Regions from separate parts of the Herbaspirillum sp. WGmk3 genome, predicted to be linked through region 3. Evidence: predicted binding sites of a transcription regulator. Region 3 holds the regulator's gene; each other region holds the start of a gene.
What was found. Region 3 encodes LexA, which represses DNA repair genes until DNA is damaged. Its sites were predicted from a motif close to ACTGTATNNNNATACAGT; they were not measured.

Region 1: a site for LexA is predicted at 745-762, ahead of MKD49_RS10640 (PA0069 family radical SAM protein). Genes of this name have one in related genera too.
Region 2: a site for LexA is predicted at 915-932, ahead of MKD49_RS18130 (VRR-NUC domain-containing protein). Genes of this name have one in related genera too.

What each region holds. Positions count from the first base shown of each region.
Region 1 is NZ_JAKYWT010000002.1:1,044,508-1,046,772, reverse strand. It holds gene MKD49_RS10645 (sigma-54-dependent Fis family transcriptional regulator) at 1-590, opposite strand, end outside; gene MKD49_RS10640 (PA0069 family radical SAM protein) at 778-2,040, shown strand; gene MKD49_RS10635 (leucine-rich repeat-containing protein kinase family protein) at 2,099-2,265, shown strand, end outside.
Region 2 is NZ_JAKYWT010000004.1:562,340-564,604, reverse strand. It holds gene MKD49_RS18135 (LysR family transcriptional regulator) at 1-835, shown strand, start outside; gene MKD49_RS18130 (VRR-NUC domain-containing protein) at 959-2,265, shown strand, end outside.
Region 3 is NZ_JAKYWT010000002.1:865,803-868,067, forward strand. It holds gene priB (primosomal replication protein N) at 1-135, opposite strand, end outside; gene rpsF (30S ribosomal protein S6) at 157-522, opposite strand; gene lexA (transcriptional repressor LexA) at 850-1,506, shown strand; gene MKD49_RS09765 (tetratricopeptide repeat protein) at 1,709-2,265, shown strand, end outside.

The DNA.
Region 1 (2,265 bases), 180 kb from region 3:
CGCACCAAGGCCATGGTGTGCTTGTGGAAGCTGCCGCATTCGCCCGAGACATCCAGCACTCCCAGCACTTGGCCGCGATGGTCGAAGATGGGGGCGGCCGAACAGGTCAGGAAGCGGTTGGCATCCAGGTAGTGCTGCTGGGCGTGCACAGTGGTGGGCTTCTGCTCGAAGAGCGCCGTGCCGATGGCATTGGTGCCGCGCAATTGTTCGGACCAGCGTCCACCGGGCCCGAGGGACACACGGTCGGCCTTGGCCAGGAAATCGCTGTCGCCCAGCGTATGCAGGATGGTGCCTTCGGCGTCCGAGAGGATGACCATGCTGTGGGTATTGCGGATCTGGTCGTAGAGGGTTTCCATGACCGGGCGGGCATGGCCGGAGAGGGCCTGGTTGGCTTCCAGCGTCTGGGCCAGGTCGGCGCGCGAGAGTGAATCCAGGTCGGGCCGCTGGCCGCGCGTGATGCCGTAGGACGAGCTGCGCTGGTGCGAGCGTTCGATGGCCTGCAGATCCGGCACGCCATCGGCGCTGGCCTGCACCAGGGGCGAAGCGCCCAGCAATGCACCGGCACCGGGCCGGTTTGCCTGGTATTGCATCCTTGTCTCCTTGGGACCTCTGGCGGTCCTTGTTCCCCCTTGTGTCGGCTTTCTTCTCTGATGGGAAGCTGAGGGTGAACAAGCATAACCGATTAATGTGGCAGCCGGACAAATTGAAACAGCATTTGCAGCGCATCCGAAGTGAAGGCAAAATACTGTATATAAATACAGTATTGATGAGCTTTACGTGGCTTCCTTCCCTAAATTTCCGCAGGGCATTGCCCGGCCTTTTCCAGAGCAGCCGACCCGGTCGGCCGCCTCCGGCGAGGACGACGCGACCCTGACGCCAGAAACCTTCATCCATCGCGATCAGACCGCCCAGAAGGGCCGGGGCGCGGTGACCAACCTGCGTGGGCGCTATGAATCGGTGGCGCGGGAAGAGTTCGACGATGGCTGGCAGGCCGTCCATTTTGCCGAGGCCGGGCCGCAGGCGGCTGAGAGTACCGAGGAGGATGAGCCACCCCGCCTGAAGACCATCGTCACCGAGGAAGACGCCCGATCCATCATCACCCGCAACAGCTCGCCGGATTTGCCGTTTTCGCTTTCGCTCAATCCCTACCGGGGCTGCGAGCACGGCTGCATTTACTGCTTCGCGCGGCCTTCTCACAGCTATTTGGGCCTGTCCCCGGGGCTGGATTTCGAAAGCCGGCTGGTGGCCAAGCGCAATGCCCCCGAGGTGCTGCTGCGCGAACTGGCCAAGCCGTCCTATGAACCCGACACCATCACGGTGGGCATCAATACCGACGCCTACCAGCCCATCGAGCGCGAACGCCAGCTGACCCGGCGCATCCTGCAGATCCTGCACGATTGCGAGAATCCGGTGGCGCTCATCACCAAGTCCTCGCTGGTCGAGCGGGATATCGATTTGCTGGCCCCGATGGCGGCCAAGGGGCAGGCCATTGTTGCGGTGACGATCACCACGCTGGATGCGGCCATCGCGCGCACGCTGGAACCACGCGCGGCCAGCCCGGCGCGGCGATTGCGGGTGATCCGCACGCTGGCCGAGGCGGGCATTCCGGTGAGCGTGTCGATTGCGCCGGTGATTCCCTTCGTCACCGAACCGGACCTGGAACGCGTCATGGAAGCGGCCGTGGAGGCCGGGGCGCGCCAGGCGGGCTATATCGTGCTGCGCCTGCCTTGGGAAGTCAGCCCGCTGTTTCGGCAGTGGCTGCAGGCGCATTTCCCCGACCGTGCGGCGCGGGTGATGAACCGCATCCAGGACATGCGTGGCGGCAAGGATTACGACGCCGATTTCGCCACCCGCATGCGGGGCACCGGCGTCTGGGCCGATTTGCTGCATCAGCGCTTCGAGAAGGCCAGCCGGCGCCTGGGCATCGATCATCGCAATCGGGCTTTTGCCACCCTGGATGCCAGCCGCTTCAAGCGGCCCATGGTGGTGCCGGCGGGGCAGGGGCGCCCGGCGGGCGATGCCCAGCTGGATTTGTTCTGAGGCAGACGGCCGGCGGCTGGTAAGATCCGCGTTTTAGTCCGTTTCTTCACTTCTTTGCATGCACACTCTGGAACAACTGCGCAGCGGCGCGCTGGAAGGCATTACCCGCCTGTCTCTCTCGTGCGGCCTGCGCGAATTCCCGCCAGAAATCTTCACCCTGGCTGAAACCCTTGAGATTCTGGACCTCAGCGGCAACGAACTGACCGCCTTGCCCGACGACCTGCC
Region 2 (2,265 bases), on a different contig from region 3:
CGGTGGATTTTCTGCCGCGGCGCGTCGGCTCGGCGAATCGCAGTCCAGCGTGAGCAAGGCCGTCAACGCCCTTGAACAGCGTCTGGGCGTGGCCCTGCTCCATCGCAGCACGCGCAGCGTGACGCTGACCGAACACGGCCGCACCTACTACGCGCGCACCGTGCCGCTGCTGGAGGAGATGGCGCAGACCGATGCCGAGCTCTCCAGCAGCACGCTGGACATCGCCGGCCCGGTCCGGCTGGCCACGTCCGCCACCTTCGGCCGCCTGCACGTGCTGCCGCTGGTGCCGGTGCTGCTGGCGCGCTATCCGGGGATAAGGCTCGATCTGCAGTTCTCCGATGGCGTGCGCGATCTGCTGGCCGATGGCGTCGACCTGGCCATCCGCGTCAGTCCGGTGCTGCATCCGGATGCCGTGGTCAAGCGCGTGGCCAGCACGCCGCTGGTGTGCGTGGGAGCGCGCAGTTATTTCAGGCGGCATGGGCTGCCGCGCACGCCGCAGGAGCTGGCGCGCCATAACTGCCTGATCTACAACGACATGCACGAATGGCCTTTCAGCGGACCGCACGGGCGCTTCAGCGTGCCGGTGCAGGGCAACCTGTCTGCCAACACGGTCGAGGCCATCCTGGCGGCGGTGCGTGCGGGCGTGGGACTGGGGCTGTTCAACCGGGCCTCGCTGGTCGGCGAGATGCGCCATCCGGACATCGCCACCGTCCTCGATGCCTATCTGAAGGAAACCCGCGACATCAGCCTGGTCTGGCCGCGCCGCCGCTTCCTCCCGCAACGGGTGCGGGTGGTGACCGATTTTTTTGCCAAGGAGCTGGCAGCCAGGATCTGAGCGGCTGAGCGGGCGGAGGGGCTGCACGTTGCTTCATGTTCGGCACAATGAATATGTTGCTTCTGGCAGGAAGCGATATACTGTGCATCCATACAGTTCCTTTCCTGCCTGCTTTTCGCCGCAATGCCCGCCGTCCCCGATCACCGTTTCTACTACCTGAGCAATTTCCAGCAGGCGCTGGATTGGCTGGGGCAGCGCTATGCCGACCTGCTGCAGGACGAGGAGCGCGATTTCCTGCTGCGTTTCCCGGCCTTGCCGCTGGCTGCGCGGGCGCTGTTCGTGCGCATGATGATGCGCAAAGGCGAGCACTTCCGCGCCAGCCGTCTGGCTTATCCGGAGATCGGCTGCCCGCTGCAGGCGTCCCGCGATCTGCCGCCCGAATGGGTGGAGCAGGATGCGCCGCTGTCGCTGGCCCAAGTCTTCGCGCTGGCGACCAAGCCGGAGCTGCTGCGCTGGTTCGGCGTGCGCGGTGGACTCAGGACGGCGCGCAAGGACAGCTTGCTGGCGGCACTGGAAAGCGATCCCCTTCATGCTGCGCCGCGCTGCCTGTCGCAATGGATAGCGCCGGGGCAGGGCGGGGAAGCGGTCCTGCGCATGCGGGTTGGCGGCCTGTGTGAACGTTTGCGTTTGATGTTCTTCGGCAACCTGCGCCAGGACTGGAGCGAATTCGTGCTGGCCGATCTGGCTACGCTGCGCTATGAACAGATCGCCCTTTCTGCCGAGGCGCGCGGTTTTCGCAGCCGCACCGACATTGATCTTTACCTGCAACTGCAGGCCTGCAAGCAGCGCTTTGAGGCCAGTGACAAGGTCGCGGCGGTGCTCGACGCGCTACCCGCGGAGCGCTTCGACAATCCCTGGCTGGAGAGCCGCCGGGAACGCCTGCTGTTCCAGCTCGGCCAGCATTGCGAGAAGGCCGGCGACTGGCCACAGGCACAGCAGATCTACGCTGCCTGCCGTTATCCCGGCGCACGGGCACGCGCCATCCGCGTGCTGGAAAAACTGGGCCGCTTCGGTCCCGCGCAGGCCCTGCTGACGATCGCCCGGCAATCGCCCGAGAGCGAGGCGGAACGCCAGCAACTGCTGCGCATCGCGCCGCGCCTGGCGCGCCAGCTGGGTTTGCCGCCGGCGCTGCGGCCGCGCCCCGCCGTGGTCGATCAGATCGAGCTCGTGTTGCCGGCCGAGGGCGGCCGCGTCGAGCGGGCGGTGCAGTTGCATTTGCAGCAGGCCGATGCGCCGGTGTTCTATGTCGAAAACGCGCTGGCCAATGCCCTGTTCGGCTTGCTGTGCTGGGAAGCGCTGTTCGCGCCCATTCCCGGCGCCTTCTTCCATCCCTTCCAGCGCGAGCCGGCCGATCTCTTGAGCGCCGATTTCGCGGCGCGTCGGCGCGATGTGCTGGCGCGCTGCCTGCGCCGTTTCGATGACGGCAGCTA
Region 3 (2,265 bases):
GACCTGACGCTTCATGCCAGCCTCCGTCTGCTCCGACTGATGCTGCAACCTGGCAGTGACAATCGGGATACCGGCCGGCGTATAACGTAGGACATCACGTTCTGCCAGGCTGGCGATGACTTGAAACTGGTTCACTCTCCGCGATGTTCGCAGCGCTTAAGCTGCCGGAGCTTCGGTACGGCTCTTGGCCGCGTCTTCCTTCTGCACTGCCTTCAGGATGGGGGAAGGACCGGTTTCGGCCTTCTTCATCTTGACGGTCAGGTGGCGCAGGACGGCGTCGTTGAACTTGAAGCCGGTTTCGATTTCAGCCAGCGTTTCGCTGTCGACTTCGATGTTCAGGCAGACGTAGTGAGCCTTGGCCAGCTTCTGGATCTGGTAAGCCAGTTGGCGACGGCCCCAATCTTCGACACGGTGGACCTTGCCGCCGCGGGTGGTGACGATTCCCTTGTAACGCTCGATCATCGCCGGCACTTGCTCGCTTTGGTCCGGGTGGACGATAAATACGATTTCATAATGACGCATGTAGACTCCTTATGGACTTATTGAAGACGCCCACCCCGGCGTCAAGACGGGTGTGGGAAGAGGAAAACCAGAGATCATACTAGGTTTCCGTCCTGACAGCAATGCCGGCGTCACGGCACTGCGGCCGCGGGGCCACAACGCGGACCGTGCACATCGCCGCCAGCGGCTCAAAACCAGATTCTTCAGTTGCAGCGCGCTCTATATAAATGAGAAAGCTTGCCTTTTCCGCCCCGGAATATGCATGTTGCCGTTGACACAAGGATTGCACCTGTATAAAAATACAGACTGTTCATCCAGACAGCCTTCCCTCCGAGAAAGGCCACCCTCATGCTCAAACTGACTGCGCGCCAGGAACAGATCCTGAACCTGATCAAGAACGCCATCGAGAACACCGGCTTCCCTCCCACGCGTGCAGAGATCGCTGCCGAGTTGGGCTTCCGTTCCGCCAACGCCGCCGAAGAGCATCTGCAGGCCTTGGCCCGCAAGGGCGCCATCGAGATTTCCCCCGGCACCTCGCGCGGCATCCGCCTGCGCGAATCAGGTACCACAGGCATCAGTACTGCACGCCAGATGGCCCTGCCCCATCCCGCCCTGATGCAGCTGAGCCTGCCGCTGATCGGGCGCGTCGCAGCGGGCTCCCCCATCCTGGCCCAGGAACACGTGGAAAAGACTTACCAGGTCGACCCGGCCATGTTCCCGGCCAAGCCCGACTACCTGCTCAAGGTGCGCGGCATGTCCATGCGCGACGCCGGCATCCTGGACGGCGACCTGCTGGCCGTGCGGCGCGCCGACCAGGCGCGCAATGGCCAGATCGTGGTGGCCCGCCTGGCTGACGAGGTCACGGTCAAGCGCTACCAGAAGAGCGGCAGCGTCATCACCCTCTTCCCCGAGAATCCGGAATTCGAGCCCATCATCGTCAAGCCGGAAGACGACCAGTTTGCACTCGAAGGACTGGCCGTGGGATTGCTGCGCAGCTGGAACTGAATTCGGGGCGGCGCGCAGGCCCGACCGCCGGAAAGACGCTGCCAGCGGCGACTGATCGCTTGTTTATGCATGAACCTCCGCTTAAAACGGAGGTTTTTTGCTTTCTATTTAGCTCTTCACCTGTGACCGGTTACGCATATCATCCTTGCTGGACAGCTATGCCCGGCGCAATGGATGCGCCCAACCAAGAGGACCCTTTTCGATGTCGACGCGCAAGAGCAGCAACAAGCACGGCAAACATATTCCGGCCCCAGCGGCCGCCAAGTCCAACCTGCAGGATCTGCTGGACGTTCGCAAATGTCTGGACCTGCTCGACAATCGCAAGACCGAGGAAGCCAAGGCGATCTGTACAGCCGTATTGGCCCGCGCCCCCAATCTGGTGTTTGCCAACCACGCACGCGGACTGATCGCCATGCAGGAAGGCCAGTTCGCGCAAGCCGAGCAATACCTGCGCAAGGCCATCGAGGCCGATCCGAACAACGCCGAATACCTCAGCAACCTGGCCGGCACGGTGCTGAGCCAGGATCGCATCGACGAGTCCATCGCCATCTACGAGCGCGCCATCGCCATCGACAAGGAAAACCGGGCGGCACGCATCGGCCTGGCCAATGCCCTGCACGAAAAGAACGATCCGGAAGCCTCGATCAAATACTTCGAGGATGCGGCCCGGCGTGAACCCAACGCACCGGGCCCGCTGTCGCACCTGGGCCGCGCCCTGATCGACGCACGGCGCTTTGACGAGGCGGTCGCCACGATTCT